DNA from 3 places in the Thalassospira marina genome. Region 3 is predicted to be linked to each of the others. Evidence: riboswitches for the same ligand, from Rfam matches in the RefSeq annotation. Region 3 holds a riboswitch; each other region holds the start of a gene.
The links. Region 3 has a riboswitch for thiamine pyrophosphate ahead of thiM (hydroxyethylthiazole kinase). Riboswitches for the same ligand answer to the same signal wherever they lie in the genome.

Region 1 (5,714 bases), 2.2 Mb from region 3:
GGGCAAGGGATAGCGGTTCTCAAAACCGTTTTCAGTATGATGATCCGGACGTGATGCAGAATTCACAGTTTTTACCTTATGATTTTTGTTCTTTTACTATGTGTTGCATTTGCAATGTTGCGCAAGTGGCCCCATTACCAGTTTTTATGGTTCATCACGCACCATAAAAAACGGGCGCAGCCCAATGGCCCCGCCCGTTTTCAAAATGTTGTCTGATCGCAAATTCAGACTGTGTTGTTTATTCGATTACATCAACATAGCTGTCGATGGCTGGCTGATGATCAATAATGCCGGTATCCTGCAAATATTGGGCAAAACGGGTATAGCGGGCTTTGTCCACAGCGGCTGGGCGCAGGGCAAAACGCGGCAGGGTGTCGCTCCAGGCGCGTTTATTCAATTCATCATCAAGGTTGGGATATGCGGCGATAAACGCTTTCCAGCTATCATCGGGGTGGTTGATCAAATACTGGGTGGCTTCTTCGAGCGCATCAAGCATCATTTTCATGCGCGGGTCGCCAGCCTTGTCCTTGCGCACCGTCAGGATCAGCTCGTCATAGGGCGGAACGCCTTCTTCCTCGACGTAAAATGCCTTGCCCGGTTTGCCTTCAATTTCCATCTGGTTAAGTTCGAAATTGCGGTAGGCCCCAATCACGGCATCAACCTGCCCGGAATAAAGCGATGGTGAAAGCGAGAAATTGACATTCACCAGTTCAACCGAATTGATATCAACGCCGTGGCTTTTCAGCATGGTGCCCAAAACGGCATCTTCAAAACCAGCCAGTGAATAGCCGATCTTTTTGCCTTTTAGATCGGCAATGTCCTTGATTGGACCGTCTTTTAACACCACCAGCGCATTCAGCGGTGTTGCCACCAATGTGCCAATGCGCGTTAACGGCAGGCCCTCTGCCACCTGCACATGCAATTGCGGCTGGTAGTTTACGGCAACATCACCCTGGCCTGCCGCCACAAGGCGCGGCGGGGCGGATGGGTCTGCCGGTTCGACCAGTTCAACATCCAGGCCGTGCTTGGCAAAAAAGCCTTTTTCCTTCGCCACCACCAGTGGTGCGTGGTCCGGGTTTACAAACCAGTCCAGAAGAATGGTCAGTTTTTCGTTGGCCTGGGCGGGCAGGGCAGCAAGGCTAAGCGACGCGCCAATCGTCGCAACCGATAACATGGTTTTCAGGCGTGACATGGGTTGGTTCCTATTTTCCGGCAGTCAATAACGCGAACAAGGGTGAAAAATCTGGCATCGGGCACCGCGCTGCATTTTCGCATTTGCGCGGTGGCCGGTGCGCCAATTGTTTGGTTAATCGTATTTTGCCAGGCTGTCGGGCTGCCAGGGCAGCATCCGGCGCAGGGCACGATCAACAATGAAATACTGGGTAATCGAAAAGGCGCACAGGATCAGCAGACAGGCAAAAACCATGTCAATCTGCACTCTGGCATTGGCATGCAGCATCAGATAGCCCAGCCCGCGGCTGGACCCGACCCATTCGCCAATAATCGCGCCAATCGGGGCAACCGCCGTCGCCACCCGAAAGCCCGATGCAAAGGATGGCAGGGCAGCAGGCAACCGCACATATTTAAGCATGCGCCAGCGGCTGGCCCCCATGGTTTGGCCCAAATCCAGCCAGCCGGTTTCAGTGCGTGAAAGCCCGTCAAAAAACGCTACTGTCACCGGGAAATAAATGATCAGGGCCGCCATGGCGATTTTTGATGCCAGGCCAAAACCCAGCCATAAAACCAGCAGGGGGGCGATGGCAAAAAACGGGATCGCCTGTGATACCAGCAAAATTGGCATCAGCCAGAAACGCACGGGTGCAAACAATGCCATGGGCAGGGCGGTTAAGCCGCCCAAAATTGCCCCGGCAAACAGGCCAATCACGGTTTCGGCAATGGTATAACCTGCATGCATCGCCAGCACATTATGCTGGCGGATTAACGCATCGCCCACATCGCGCGGCGAAGGCAGCATATAGGGCGGCGCGCCGGTAATGCTGACGACCGCCTGCCAGGTTACCAACAGGGCAAGAATAATGATCAGGGGGCGGGCCGCACGAACAATCTTCATGCCGCGCGAACGTCCTTTGGGTTTCTTTCGGTGTGCGATTGTGGGGGCGCTGTCCGTCGGGCGCATCTTGGGTGTGGGGCCAGTCGCCTGTCCCTGCTGCTGCCCCATTTCTGGCGGCGTTGCGGTGATTGATGATGTGCGGGAATGATCAGGCATTGTCACCTCCGGCAAAGCTGGCGGTGGTACTGGCACTGGTGCTGGTATTGGTGCTGGTTGCGCGGGTGGTATTATGGCCCTGGGTATGGCTGTGTCCCGGTGCCTGTTGCGTCATGCCGGTTTCTTCGCCCGCCCCTAACAGGCGCAGTAATTCGCCCTGGTGGCGCATAACCTCGCTATTGGCAACATCCCGCGGAATATCGCCGTTGGGCACGCTGGTTTGTGTCAGGCGTGCCGGTGCGCCACGCAGGACATGAATGTAATGCCCAATGCGCAGCGCCTCCAGCGGGTCATGTGTGACCAGCAAAACGCTTTTTCCTGCCAGCATACGTGCCGCAAGGTCCTGCAATTTCAGCCGGTTTAACGGGTCCAGTGCGGAAAAGGGTTCATCCATCAGGACAACCGGCCGGTCTTCCATCAGAGTGCGGGCAAGGGCCGCGCGCTGTCGCATCCCGCCCGACAGGGCCGCAGGCCGCAAATGTGCTGCATCAAGCAACCCAACCTGTTCAAGCAAATGGCAGGCGCGGTCATGGTCTGGCTTTTCACCGCGCAACACGGCGCCAACCACAACATTTTCCAAAACCGTGCGCCAGGGTAATAACAGGTCCTGCTGCGCCATATAGGCAACACGCCCGGCAAGGTTGGTGCCATCGCTGCACGTAATATCGCCGGAAACATCACCATCAACCAGCCCGGCCAGATATCGCAAAAGGGTGCTTTTGCCCACGCCCGATGGCCCCAAAAGGCAACTTGTGCTTTGTGCCGGCAGGTGCAGGTCCAGATCGTGGAAAATTTCGATATCGTCAAAGGCAACGCGCCCGTGACGCAGCCAGACATCAAAATTACAGGCTGTATTTGTGGCCCCATCCCGGTTGGGGGGCATATCATCATGTCGTGCCATACGATCCTTCCTACGCCGGTCTTAACCGGTTCAGGTTCAAAGGGTCGTGCGGCAACACCGCACCTCTCAGCCCGTTTACGACAGGCCCCCCTGGAGATGAGGCGACTATGCGCAGATGAAACCCCGACGTCAAGTTTTGAGATCACTCTATTTTGTGTGATCCTTGCATGTTTATGGTGCGTCGGGGTGACATTGCCGCAATGGGTAAGGGGTTTATGCGGTGACCTTCAGGTAAACCGCCCCGTTGGTTGCCCCGGCCTCCAGGTCCTTATGGGCCTGTGAAGCATCGGAAAAATCATACATATGTGCCGCCGGGAAAGAAGCATGGCGCAAAATATCAAACCATGCCTGCGCCGCCTTGTGATATTCCTGCAGGTTATTGATGTAGGCAAGGACACTGGCGCGAATAAGAAAACGGTTTGCCAGCGTGTTCACATCGAGCAACGGTAATTGCCCACCCACCTGGCCGATATTGGCCGTGATACCAAATGGTTTGGTGGTGCGAATGCTTTTATTCAGGGATTCCCCACCAATACCGTCAATGGCATAATCAACACCCTGTCCATCCGTCAGGTCTTTGATCGCGGTTTCAAAATCCTGGTCCTTGTAAAATATTGCGTGGTCCAGGCCCTGTTTTTGCGCCAGTGCGGCTTTTTCCGGCGTGCTGACGGTGCCAAAGGTCGTGATACCCAACTGTTTTGCCCAATGCACCAGCACCTGGCCTAGCCCGCCCGCCGCAGCGTGGATAAGCATGCTTTGCCCGGCCTGCACCTTGCAAACATGCATCAGCAGAAAATAGGCCGTAAGTCCACGTAACAGCGACCCGGCAATTTTTTCGTCGGCAATGTCGCCCGGCAGCTTGACCACGCGGTTGGCGGCAACGTTGCGGTGGGTACAATAGCTGCCAACGGGGAACCCGGCATAACCAACCCGGTCACCAATTTCAAAACCCGTCACATTGCTGCCAATCGCACAAATGGTTCCCACGGCCTCGACGCCGATACTGCCGGGAAGGCTGGGCATGGGATACAGGCCCTTGCGGAAATACACATCCACATAATTAACGCCAATCAGGCTTTGTTCGATGCATATTTCATCGGCCTGTGGGGCCGGAATATCAATGTTGGTGGCATATAAAACCGATGCGTCCCCGCTTTGGTCCATGTGAATGATGCGGCTCATGGCTGGCTCCTTAATGTTGTGACAGCATCAGGATTACGGTGTATGGCTGTTGGGGGAAATTGCATATATTTGCATAGTAAATGGGTGAAAATGCGCAAATGAACTGGGAAGATTTCCGTTATTTTTTAACCCTGGCCGAAACAGGCAGTTTTTCGGGCGCAGCCCGCAAACTGGGTGTGGATCACAGCACAGTGGCCCGCCGCGTAACCGCGCTGAAGGCAGATACTGGACTGCGCCTGATTGACCGTTTGCCAAAAGCGGTGATGCTGACCCAGGAAGGCCAATTGCTGGCGGGACGCGGGCAGGGGGCGCTAGAAGCCATGTTTGCCGTGGAGCGCGCAGCGGCAGGGTCGATGACAGGCGTTTCAGTCCCGCTTTGCATCAGCGCGCCGCCTTCGTTGGCCCGCCACGTGATTGCGCCACGCCTGCTGGCTTTTCGGCAACAGCACCCGGATATCGAGGTGATCCTGCAGGGACAAACCCAGTCAGCCGATCTTAACCGGCGCCAGGCTGATATTGCTATCCGGCTGTCGCGACCCCGAAAATCCAGTGTGATTACCCGCAAACTGGCCGATATGCCGATGGCCTTTTATGGTGCGGTTGATTATCGCAAGGCCGAGGCCGACTGGGACCTGATCAGCTGGGATGAAAGCAGTGCGGATATTCCGCAATATCGCTGGCTTGAAGACAGGCTGGCGGGGCGGTCGGTTGTTTTGCGATCGAACGATATGGATGTGCAGGCGGCGGGCGCGCGTGCCGGGGTGGGGGTGACATTACTCCCCTGTTATCTGGGCGATGCAGACCCGCAATTACGCAAATTGAAAGGCCGGGAGGATTTCCCCACCCGCGAGATATGGATGCTGGTCCATGCCGATTTGCGCCATGCCCCGCGGGTACGAAACGGGATGGATTTTTTGATCAGCACCATCCGTTCGCTTGCCGCGTGATGGTTTATCGGGGGTGAAAAGCCGTCAAACATGTTTCAATTTTTGAAATATTGCAGTTGCGAGAATATTTTGACGGTTTTTACGTAATATCCCTTGAAATTCAGGCGCGCTTCTGCAAACCCTAATACCGAAAGCACAAAGGGGTGTGGGCCTTGGCCCTCTAACGGTTTTCTGTGCTTTTCTGCTGTTATTCATGCCTTGGTGTTCTGAATTTTTATGCTCCACGCGCCGCGTATGATTGCCGCCGAAATTTATCGCGGTTCATCCTATGGCCCCAAACATCCTTTGGGTATTCCGCGGGTATCGCTGGTTGTGGACATGGTTCATGCCCTGGGTTGGGTGGATGCGACGAATTATATTGTCGGGCCGCTTGCGACACCGGCGCAGCTGGCGCGTTTTCATGCGCCAGATTACATTGCCGCCGTGATGCAGGCCGAACGGGACCAGTCCCTGCCCG
Region 2 (5,714 bases), 880 kb from region 3:
CCAAACAGCGACAGGATCATGACCCATAACAGCATCGACCCTTCATGGTTGGCCCAGACCCCGGTGATTTTATAGATCATCGGCTTGGCGGTATGGCTGTTTTCCACCACATTAAGAACCGAGAAATCGGACGTGACATAGGCATATGTCAGCGCGCCAAAGGCAAAGGCGATCAGAATGAAGCTGGCAATTGCCGTGCGCGGGGCCACGCGCAGCAGGGCTGCATCATTGCGTGCGGCGGCCAGAAAGGGCACGGTGGATTGGGCAAAGGCCATCGCCAGCGCCAATACGAGGGCATAATGTCCGAGTTCAACGATCATGGGGGCGTGCGCGTCCTTTATATACAGGTTCGAGCCGATATAATGTGCGATGCAAAGTTTGGAAACCTTGCGGAATATCAAATTTGCGCTATTTGCACGGGCGCATTAAATAGAATTATTATATACACCCTGCTTCAGCATAAAGTCAGTCCTACCGAAGGGTCATGAAATGAACCAATGTCCGGTTATCGACATTGCACAGCGGGAAATGTGGGCGCGTCGTGCGACGACGGCCTCCATTATCATCGCTGCGACCCTGATTGTCATCAAGGCGATCGGGTGGTTCATGACGGATTCGGTCAGCCTTCTATCCTCCATGATCGATAGCATGCTTGATATCGGCACGTCCGTGATCAACTTCATGGCTGTGCGCAGCGCCTGGCGCCCGGCGGACCATGATCATCGCTTTGGTCACGGTAAGGCCGAACCCCTGGCGGGTTTGTTCCAGTCCGCCTTCATGCTGGGGGCGGCGGTGCTGGTGCTGGCCGAGGCATCATCGCGCCTGATGGACCCGCAACCGATGCGCCTGGCCAACGAAGCCATTTATATCATGGTGGTGTCGCTGGTAATGACCATTGGTCTGGTCTTGCTGCAACGCAAGGCAATGCGAATGTCCGGTTCGATGGCGGTCGAGGCCGATTCGCTGCATTACAGTTCCGATATTCTGGCAAATGCCGCGGTGATCATTGCGCTGTTGCTGGTGGGGTCGGGCTTTTTATGGGCTGACCCGCTGATTGGCGGCATTGTTGCAATCTTTCTGCTCTATTCGGCAGGCAAGGTTGGCCGCGATGCCGTGGCCGTGCTGATGGACCGGGAACTGCCCGAATCCGATAGCCAGCGCATCATCGAACTGACGATGAAGCATAAATCCGTCATTGGTATTCACCGCCTGCGCACCCGGTCATCGGGCGTGCACCGCTTTGCCGAGATTGAACTGATCATGGATGGCGGCATGTTGATGCGCGAGGCACACACCATTTGCCATCAGGTGATGGACAGCATCCGGGGTGAATATCCTGATCTGGATATCACCATTCACCCCGAACCGCCCGAAGACATCCATCTCGATGAATTCAATGGCTACACCGAAGACCCCGAATTCTGGCATGTGGCCCGGGCGCGCAAGGTGGGGCTGGATGATATTCCCGTTTCCAACAGCGAACTGGCAACCGGGCGCTAAGCGCAGCGTCTTTTGCCTGTTGCATATTATCGTCTGTTGTCTGGCACCGATATCAGGGTCAGTTATGTTTCCGTCATGCCTCCTTCATGCGGGCGATTGACAGTTCTTTTTTAAATTGCAATTTTGATTCCCGATCACCTGGGGGGCCCCGGCAAGGGGCTGAGATTCTGCTGGGTAAAGTTTTTGGCTTTACGCGTAGTGACCCTTTGAACCTGATCCAGTTCGTACTGGCGTAGGGATGGTGCAGATGCCCCAAAACAGGGGCACTGATAACGGTTTGATGGGCACATATACCGCGACTTTGCGGGAAATGGCGATTTCGTGCCGTTAGCGGGGAAATGATTTCATCTGAAACCTGACGCGGAACTGGGTCTCCATTGCCAAATGCAAAGGAGCCTTTGATGCCTGCCTTTAATCCTGACGTTAAAATTACCTGTGGTGCCCTGCCAGCATCGCAGAAAATTCATCTTCCCGGCATGTTGCACCCGCAACTGCGTGTGCCCATGCGTGAAATTTCGCTGCATCCCACGGCGGGCGAACCCCCGGTACGCGTATATGATGCATCCGGCCCCTATACCGACCCGAATGTGGAAATCGACATTCGCAAGGGCCTTGAACGCCTGCGCCATCGCTGGATCAAAAATGGTGATGATTTTGAAAACTATGACGGGCGCAGCGTACAAGCCATTGATAATGGCGGCACCGATGGCACCCGCCACGCGGTTGAACCGTTTCCCATAAGCCACCGGCCGATGCGTGCCGCCCGCAACGGCACCATGACCCAGCTTGCCAGTGCACGCGCCGGTATCATTACCCCGGAAATGGAATTTGTCGCCATTCGCGAAAATCTGGGCCGGATGCGTGCCAGCACAGGCCAGGTGCAGGATGGTGAAAATTTCGGTGCTGCCGTGCCCGATTTTGTCACGCCGGAATTTGTGCGCGATGAAATTGCCCGTGGCCGCGCCGTGATTCCCGCCAATATCAACCATCCCGAGGCCGAACCCATGATCATTGGCCGGAATTTTCTGGTCAAGATCAACGCCAATATCGGCAATTCGGCGGTGACATCCTCGATGGAGGAAGAGGTCGAGAAAATGGTTTGGGCCACCCGCTGGGGGGCCGATACCGTGATGGACCTGTCAACAGGGCGTAACATCCACAATATTCGCGAATGGATTATCCGTAATTCGCCAGTGCCGATCGGGACGGTGCCGCTCTATCAGGCGCTGGAAAAGGTTGGTGGCATTGCCGAAGACCTTAGCTGGGAGGTGTTTCGCGATACATTGATCGAACAGGCCGAACAGGGTGTGGATTATTTCACCATTCATGCCGGGCTGCGCCTGCATCACATTCCGCTAACGGTGGAAAGGGTAACGGGCATTGTTTCGCGTGGCGGGTCGATCATGGCGAAATGGTGCCTGCATCATCATCGCGAAAGCTTTTTGTATGAACGTTTTGCCGAAATTTGCGAAATCTGCCGCGCCTACGATGTGACCTTTTCACTGGGGGATGGTTTGCGCCCCGGCTCCATCGCCGATGCCAACGATGCCGCCCAGTTTGCCGAGCTGGAAACCCTGGGTGAGCTGACCCGCATCGCCTGGGACCGCGATTGCCAGGTCATGATCGAGGGGCCAGGCCATGTGCCGATGCACAAGATCAAACACAATATGGACAAGCAACTCGAAGTATGCGGCGAAGCACCCTTTTATACGCTTGGCCCGCTAACCACTGATATCGCACCGGGATATGACCATATTACATCGGGTATTGGGGCGGCGATGATTGGCTGGTTTGGTACCGCAATGCTGTGTTACGTCACCCCAAAGGAGCATCTGGGCCTGCCGGACCGTGACGATGTGAAAACCGGGGTGATTACCTATAAAATCGCCGCCCATGCCGCCGACCTTGCCAAGGGCCACCCGGCAGCGCGCATTCGCGATGATGCCCTGTCGCGTGCCCGGTTTGAATTTCGCTGGGAAGATCAGTTCAATCTGGCGCTTGACCCGGAAACAGCCCGGTCCTTTCATGATCAGACCCTGCCCAAGGAAGCCCATAAGGTGGCGCATTTCTGTTCCATGTGCGGGCCGAAATTCTGTTCGATGCGAATATCCCACGACATTCGCGCCGATGCCCAAAAGGAAGGTATGGCAGCCATGGCGGAAAAATACCGCGATGGTGGTGACCTTTATATGGCCAAGGAAACGGCGGATCTGCCGTGATCAGCCACAACGGCACATAAATGAAAAAGGGCGGCCCGGTTCATCGGGCCGCCCTGCGTTTGATTATTCTTGTGCGACGAAATCGGGGAAGCCTAAAGCACGGTCAACATGCTGGCGACCAGCGGGTGGCGGACAATGTCTTTGTCGCGAAGCTGGACACAGGCAATATCTTCGACATTTTCCAGCCGGTCCGACATTTCCGCCAAACCGGAAAGTTCGGGCAGAAGGTCGGTCTGGTCGGGGTCGCCCGTCAGGATCATGGTGGAATTCCAGCCAAGGCGCGTGACCAGCATTTTAAGCTGTCCGTAGGTGCAGTTCTGCGCCTCGTCAATCACGACAAAGGCGTTATTGAGCGTACGACCCCGCATATAGCCAATCGGCGCAATTTCAATCGTGCCGTCTGACAGATAGGTGCGCAGGCGTTTGGCACCCAGCCGGTCATTCAAGGCATCATAAAGCGGGCGTAGATAGGGGGCCATTTTGGCCTCCACATCGCCGGGCAGAAAGCCGATATTTTCGCCTGCTTCAACAGCCGGGCGGGCCAGAACGATGCGGGCGATATCCCCTGCATCAAGGGCCTCGACGGCCTTGGCAACCGCGATATAGGTTTTGCCTGTGCCTGCCGGGCCAAGGGCCAGGATCAGGTTGAAATTATCAATCGCCTCCATCAGGGCAGCCTGATTTTCGCTTTTTGGCCGGATATGCCGGCGGAAACTTTGATCGCGATGTGCTGGAGGAACATTCTGGCCTTGCTCTGCCAGTGGATCCCAGCCGGATTTGCTGTCATCGAACAGTTCGTGGATGTTGCTGTCTGCCTGTTGCGGACGGCTCCGACGGCGTGCTGCGCGCTTACCCATGATGATCACCTCGCGATTTGAAACCGGCAAAACCGGAACAGTCCAAATTCCGGTCTGACGGTTTACGTTGTGCAAAAAGCAAAACGCGCCATTCCAGTGCTGGAAAGGCGCGCGAACATTCTTCATCGAGCAGAAAATAAGAGGACGGTCTAGGCAACTGACCGGACCCTGATGCATGCTGCATCTGCGATCCGGGGGGAGAGAAGATACGATGTGAGACGCTAATTTGCGGCACTCATTTGTCCCCTTCTGATACCGGTTCACGACCAGTATCAAGAATCCTACGCCCGCAAGTTGGCCTTTGTCACCTTCTTTTGCATTGTTAAATTTGAATGAAACCGGAAATTGCTTGTTTTCAAATGTTTATCTTGCAACTGCGAACAAAAAATTTGCTTCACTGCGAAATGAAATCACTCATGCAGCCCGGATTTACCCCAATTCATGGCCGCGTTGCCCGTTTGCGCGGCGCTGATTTTTGCAATCGGGGCGGGGAAATGCCGCCAGCCGGGGCGGGAATGGCGTGCTTCATGCCCGATATGATGATTTCATTGTGGTAACATGGCCAAAAATCGGTACAGTGCGCCGCAATTGAATATTTCTGGATAATTGGAACTACCATGTCGTCGATCGACCAACAGGTATCGCGCCGTCGTACCTTTGCCATCATTGCCCACCCGGATGCGGGTAAAACGACACTGACCGAAAAGCTGTTGCTGTTCGGCGGTGCCATTCAGATGGCCGGTGCGGTGAAGGCAAAAAAGGAACAGCGTGGCGCACGTTCGGACTTTATGAAGATCGAACAGGATCGCGGTATTTCCGTATCCTCGGCTGTGATGACCTTCGAGTTTGAAAAGAACATCTTCAACCTGCTTGATACGCCGGGCCACGAAGACTTTTCCGAAGATACCTATCGCGTGCTGACCGCAGTGGACAGCGCGGTGATGGTGATTGACGGCGCAAAGGGCATCGAAGCCCAGACGCGCAAACTGTTCGAGGTTTGCCGCCTGCGTGACGTGCCGATCACGACTTTTGTAAACAAACTTGACCGCGAAGCCCGTGATTCGTTTGAACTGATTGATCAGATCGAACAGGATCTGGCGCTTGATGTGTCGCCGGTGACCTGGCCGATTGGCTCGGG
Region 3 (5,714 bases):
GCGTTTACATCCGGCACCTGGCTGGCACCGGCAATTTCCGGGCTGCCAGCAGCGGCGGCAGCCGCCGTTTCATCCGGGGTGGCAGCGGGCGCGCCTGCAGGGTTTGGCGTTTTACCAACCGACTGGCTGGAACGCTGGACCACGGTTTCACGAAATTTTCCGGCCATGGGAATCTCCGGTCTGGGCCGCTTGCACGGCATTTTCAAAGCTTTGTCCAACAGATAGCCCCGTAAGCCGCAATCGACAAGTCCCGGCAGCCGATGGCTGCCTTGTGATTGCCGCAAACTGACTCTTTCCAGCGCGAAGGAAAGCCGCTATTTCAAGCGGACGAGCAAAACAAGGAGAAACCATGCGTTCAATTCCCCAGCGTATCGCCGAAGAACTTTCTGTTCGCCCCGAACAGGTCCTTGCCACCATCGAATTGTTAAATGAAGGCTCGACCGTGCCCTTCATTGCCCGTTACCGCAAGGAAAAGACCGGCGGTCTGGACGATACCCAGTTGCGTAATCTGGATGAACGCCTGCGTTACCTGACCGAACTTGAAGAACGCCGCGCTTCCGTCATCGAAAGCATCCGCGAACAGGAAAAACTGACGCCGGAGCTGGAAAAGGCGATTAACGAGGCTGACACCAAAACCCGCCTTGAAGATTTGTATCTGCCCTTCAAGAAAAAGCGCCGCACCAAAGCCCAGATTGCCCGTGAAGCCGGGCTGGAACCGCTGGCCGATGCCCTGCTGGCAAACCCGCAACTCGACCCGGAAGCCGAAGCGGCCAAATTCATTGATGCGGAAAAGGCCATTGAAGATACCAAGGCCGCGCTGGATGGTGCCCGCCAGATTTTGATGGAACGTTTTGCCGAAGATGCCGACCTGGTTGCCCGTCTGCGCCAGCTTTTGTGGGATGACGGTGAAATTACCGCCAGCGTCATTGATGGCAAGGAAGCCGAAGGGGCAAAGTTTTCGGATTATTTCAGCCATTCGGAAAAGATCAAAACCTGCCCGTCGCACCGTGCGCTGGCATTGTTCCGTGGCCGCAATGAAGGCATTTTGCAGATCAAACTGACGCTGGGTGCCGAAGATGAAGACCGCCCGCGCGGCGAACCGGGCCGTGCTGAAACCGTGATTGCCGCCCATTTTGGTATTCGCAACCAGGGCCGCCCTGCCGATAAATGGCTGGCCGATACCGTGCGCTTTACCTGGCGCGTCAAACTGTCGCTGTCGATCGAGCTTGATTTGTTTGGCAATTTGCGTGACAGCGCCGAAGAAGATGCGATCAAGGTTTTTGCCGATAACCTGAAAGACCTGCTGTTGGCGGCTCCGGCGGGGCAAAAGGCCACCATGGGCCTGGACCCGGGGGTACGTACCGGCGTGAAGGTTGCCGTGGTCGATGCCACCGGCAAGCTGGTGGATACGGCAACGGTTTATCCGTTCCAGCCCCGTAACGATGTTCAGGGTTCGATTAACACCCTGGCCGCCCTGGCGGCAAAACACAAGATCGAGCTGATCGCGATTGGCAACGGCACCTTCTCGCGCGAGACGGACCAGCTTGCGGGTATGCTGCTTAATGCCTTTCCGCAAATCAAGGCGACCAAGGTTATCGTTAACGAAGCCGGGGCATCGGTTTATTCGGCGTCGCAATTTGCCGCCGAGGAATTCCCCGATCTGGACGTATCATTGCGTGGTGCGGCATCCATTGCGCGCCGCCTGCAGGACCCGCTGGCAGAACTGGTTAAGATCGACCCCAAATCCATCGGTGTTGGCCAGTATCAGCATGACGTTTCGGAAACCAAGCTGGCACGGTCGCTTGATGCCGTGGTCGAAGATTGCGTGAACGGCGTGGGCGTGGACCTTAATACCGCATCAATCCCGCTTCTGACCCGCGTTGCCGGGCTTAGCGAAGGGCTGGCGCGGAACATTGTTGGTTATCGTGACGTCAATGGAGCGTTCCGTTCGCGCGCAGATTTGCGCAAGGTCGAACGCCTGGGGCCGAAAGCCTTTGAACAATGTGCGGGCTTTTTGCGCATTCGCGGCGGGGAAAACCCGCTTGATGCGTCGGCAGTGCACCCGGAAGCCTACCCGGTGATTGAAAAAATCAGCCGTGAAAGCAGCCGTGATCTGGCCAGCATCATTGGGGATTCGCCGTTTCTGAAAACCCTGCGGCCGGAAAAATTCGCCGATGATGTTTTTGGTGTGCCCACCATCCGCGACATTCTGGCCGAGCTGGATAAACCCGGCCGTGACCCGCGCCCGGAATTCAAAACCGCGAAATTCATTGATGGCGTCAATGAAATCAAGGATTTGAAAGTCGGCATGAAGCTGGAAGGCACCGTGACCAACGTTACCAATTTTGGGGCGTTTGTTGATATTGGCGTGCATCAGGACGGCCTGGTTCACATTTCGCAACTGGCGGACAAATTTGTCGCTGACCCGCGCGAAGTGGTCAAAGCAGGGCAGATCGTTTCTGTCACCGTGATGGAAGTGGACGCACCGCGTAAACGCATCGGCCTGTCGATGAAATCCGCCCCGGATTATGAAGGGGCACAGGACCGCCGCGAACAGCGCAGCCAGCCCGCAGGCGCGCGCCATAACAACCATGACCGCAACCAGCCCCGCCGCCAAAACGGCAATAATGGCCGTGGCAATGCATCGGCCGGGTCCGCCGGGGATGCTGGTGGTGGTGCAATGGCCGCAGCCCTGAAAGCCGCGATGGAACGCCGTAAATAAGCATTTTGCGAGTGGCGGGCGCACAACAGCCGCAATTCGCAGAAAACCAGATCAGAAATCCGGTACGATAACCGGTGTGAAAGGCAGGTGGCATATGGCTTCCTGCCTTTCTTTTTGCGCAAATAGCCCAGCGTTATTTCCTGGCAGAAAACAGCGGATTGACAGCCGCGCGAACAAAACCCATCTTGCGGGTTCACCAAGGGGAGCCCCGACAGGGGGCTGAGAAACTGCCACGCCTGATCCAGACAGCGCAGTGACCCGTTGAACCTGATCCAGTTCATACTGGCGTAGGGAGGGTGCAAACGCCTGATCATGCGTTTAACCATCATTCCGGCTTCGAACTGGGTTTCCAACCGCACCTGCATGGGAGCCTTAATATGACTGACGACGCCAAAAACCTTTCACCGGCACAGCTTCTGACCGATATGCGCAAAGCCGCCCCGCTGGTTCATTGCATCACCAATTATGTGGCCATGAATATTGCCGCCAATACGCTGCTGGCGGCTGGTGCATCCCCGGCCATGGTCCATGCCCCCGAAGAAAGCGGTGAATTTGCCGCCATTGCCGGTGCATTAACCGTTAATATCGGCACCCTTTCGACCGAATGGGTTGAGGGGATGAAAGAAGCAGCCAAAGGCGCAAACAGTGCCGGAAAACCCTGGATCCTTGACCCGGTGGCACATTTTGCCACCCAATTTCGCCGGAACACCGTGGCCGAACTTTTGACACTGCACCCCACCATCATTCGCGGCAATGCATCAGAAATAATCGCCCTTGCCGGTGGGCAAAGTGCCGGTCAGGGCGTTGATAGCGGCGACCCTGTTGAACAGGCCGAAGAAGCCGCCAAAAACCTGGCCCAAAGCCAGAAATGCGTGGTTGCTGTTACCGGCACAGCCGATTTCATCACCGATGGCATCCAGTCTGTTCGGGTGCATGGCGGGTCTGATCTGATGCCGAAAATCACGGCGATGGGATGTTCGCTGACCGCCCTTGTTGGTGCCTTTGCCGCCATTTGTCCGCGCGCACCGTTTAACGCCACCATTGCCGCCCTGGCCTGCTTTGCCGCCGCAGGCAAAATGGCACAACAATCGGCATCCGGCCCGGCCAGCTTTGCCACGGCCTTTCTTGATGCACTTTATAATCTGGATGCTGCGGCCCTTGAAACCAACGCCCGGATCGAGGTTCTCTGATGGCATGTGATGCTTTTGATCTGTCGCTATATCTGATCCTTGATCCCGACCTGTGTCGGGATCATTCCATGCTGGAAACTACAATGGCCGCCATTCGCGGCGGGGCGACGCTGGTGCAGTTACGTCATAAAACGGCCAGCACCGACGAATTCATCGCCCTGGGCCGCGAATTGATGCAGGCCATGGCGGGAACCGGCGTGCCCTTGATCATTAACGACAATATCGATGCCGCGATTGCCCTTGATGCCCACGGGCTTCATATCGGGCAGGATGATATCCCGGCGGCCAAAGCCCGCGAAAAGCTGGGTGCAGGCAAAATCCTTGGCCTTTCGATCGAGTCCGAGGCCGCAGCAGGCAACCTTGACCCGGAAATTGTCGATTATGTTGGCATTGGCCCGGTATTTGCGACCAGCACCAAGCCCGACCATAAACCCGCCATTGGTTTTGACGGCCTCGCCCGCCTTTCCGCCCTGTGCCCGATGCCCGGTGTTGCCATTGGCGGCATCAAAGGCCCCCATGCCATGGATGTTTTTAAAAGCGGTGCCCAGGGGCTTGCCGTTGTTTCGGCCATCTGTGGCCAGCCGGACCCGGAACTGGCAACCTGCGAACTGGCAAAAACCATCAGCCATGCCCAACAGCAAATTTCTGCGGGCAAACTGGCCTGACGCACGATTTGAACATGCCCGCCTGATAGCTGAAAACAGGGCGGGCAAACCGGCGACTCTGCCCCCAATTGGTTAATTTTAACCCCATGCGCAGGGCAGGATGCACGGCAACGTTGAAGATATACACCCCAAGCCGTCGCCTTGCGTTATATGCAGGGCAGAAACCCGGTTTTAGCTGCCAAAATTGTGGCAAAATGGCCAAAAATTGAAATAACCACCAAAAAAGCCCCGCAAACAACGCCTTGCGGGGCTTTAAACTGCCGCAAATGGCAATTTCACATGCAAATATGGCATGGAATTGCCTCATTCGCGCCCCGAATAGCCCCAGATTGCCTGTCATATTCCTGATCAACGACGATAAATAAGGGTCGTTACCGGCCCAATGGCACCACAAGGAACCCAACATCTGCCCCGGCACCTTTATACCGGAAAGTGACAGTCTGTTGATCTCGCTGCCGTTTTATCGCACCTGTAATTATGCGAGGAGACGTCCATGCCGAAGTCTTTCCGCAGCAAACCGGTGGTTCTCGCCCTGATCGGTCTTTTGTCAGTGACGACAGCTGCCCTGGCTGCGATCAAGGTTGCCCCGAAAGCCGTTACCGATACGGTCACCATTCAGTCCGATGCGCCGCATGGCGAGGTCGTTTTGACCTACCCTGACGGCAGCATGGCCCTGCGTAAAAGCTGCAACAGCTTTCCCTGCCAGCTTAATATCAGCGGCCTTCAGAAGGGCGAATATGGTGTTCTGATCCGTCAGGGGACGGATATTCAGAACATGGTCAGCCTTTACAAGGAATAAGCCTGCAAGAAAAACCGCCAATGCCAGGCGGTTTTTTGTTGCCTGCTGTGCCGCAAACAGGCCATCGCCTCAAGGCATCCCATAACCGCCTGCTGCCCCGCGCACCCGCGCAGATGCCAGGAAATTTCACGAAATGGCAATTTTTCAGGAACGTTTGGCAATCCCTGTTGTTTTAGGCCACAGATACCATTCACAAACGGGGTTCCCCATTGCGAACGCCGATCAAAGTCCTAGATAGACTGGACAGACAGGTTTCACCCTCCATTTGGGTGCAGGGAAGTAAAATTGCAGCGTAGCAACAGGTTGCACGGCAATTTAACTTTCACACAACAACCAAA

Region 1: it holds a riboswitch for thiamine pyrophosphate, as region 3 does, so the genes downstream of both, CSC3H3_RS07855 (ABC transporter ATP-binding protein) here and thiM (hydroxyethylthiazole kinase) in region 3, are expected to answer to the same signal.
Region 2: it holds a riboswitch for thiamine pyrophosphate, as region 3 does, so the genes downstream of both, thiC (phosphomethylpyrimidine synthase ThiC) here and thiM (hydroxyethylthiazole kinase) in region 3, are expected to answer to the same signal.

Annotation. Positions count from the first base shown of each region.
Region 1 is NZ_CP024199.1:1,723,940-1,729,653, forward strand. It holds gene CSC3H3_RS07840 (MBL fold metallo-hydrolase) at 1-66, opposite strand, end outside; gene CSC3H3_RS07845 (ABC transporter substrate-binding protein) at 239-1,192, opposite strand; gene CSC3H3_RS07850 (ABC transporter permease) at 1,307-2,071, opposite strand; gene CSC3H3_RS07855 (ABC transporter ATP-binding protein) at 2,220-3,128, opposite strand; TPP riboswitch at 3,119-3,230, opposite strand; gene CSC3H3_RS07860 (quinone oxidoreductase family protein) at 3,342-4,310, opposite strand; gene CSC3H3_RS07865 (LysR family transcriptional regulator) at 4,409-5,257, shown strand; gene CSC3H3_RS07870 (acetoin utilization protein AcuC) at 5,474-5,714, shown strand, end outside.
Region 2 is NZ_CP024199.1:416,285-421,998, forward strand. It holds gene CSC3H3_RS01795 (heme lyase CcmF/NrfE family subunit) at 1-320, opposite strand, end outside; gene CSC3H3_RS01800 (cation diffusion facilitator family transporter) at 490-1,500, shown strand; TPP riboswitch at 1,630-1,757, shown strand; gene thiC (phosphomethylpyrimidine synthase ThiC) at 1,902-3,719, shown strand; gene CSC3H3_RS01810 (PhoH family protein) at 3,812-4,576, opposite strand; gene CSC3H3_RS01815 (hypothetical protein) at 4,909-5,133, shown strand; gene CSC3H3_RS01820 (peptide chain release factor 3) at 5,194-5,714, shown strand, end outside.
Region 3 is NZ_CP024199.1:4,064,285-4,069,998, forward strand. It holds gene CSC3H3_RS25175 (DUF1674 domain-containing protein) at 1-167, opposite strand, end outside; gene CSC3H3_RS18460 (Tex family protein) at 350-2,722, shown strand; TPP riboswitch at 2,912-3,033, shown strand; gene thiM (hydroxyethylthiazole kinase) at 3,100-3,912, shown strand; gene thiE (thiamine phosphate synthase) at 3,912-4,577, shown strand; gene CSC3H3_RS18475 (hypothetical protein) at 5,071-5,376, shown strand.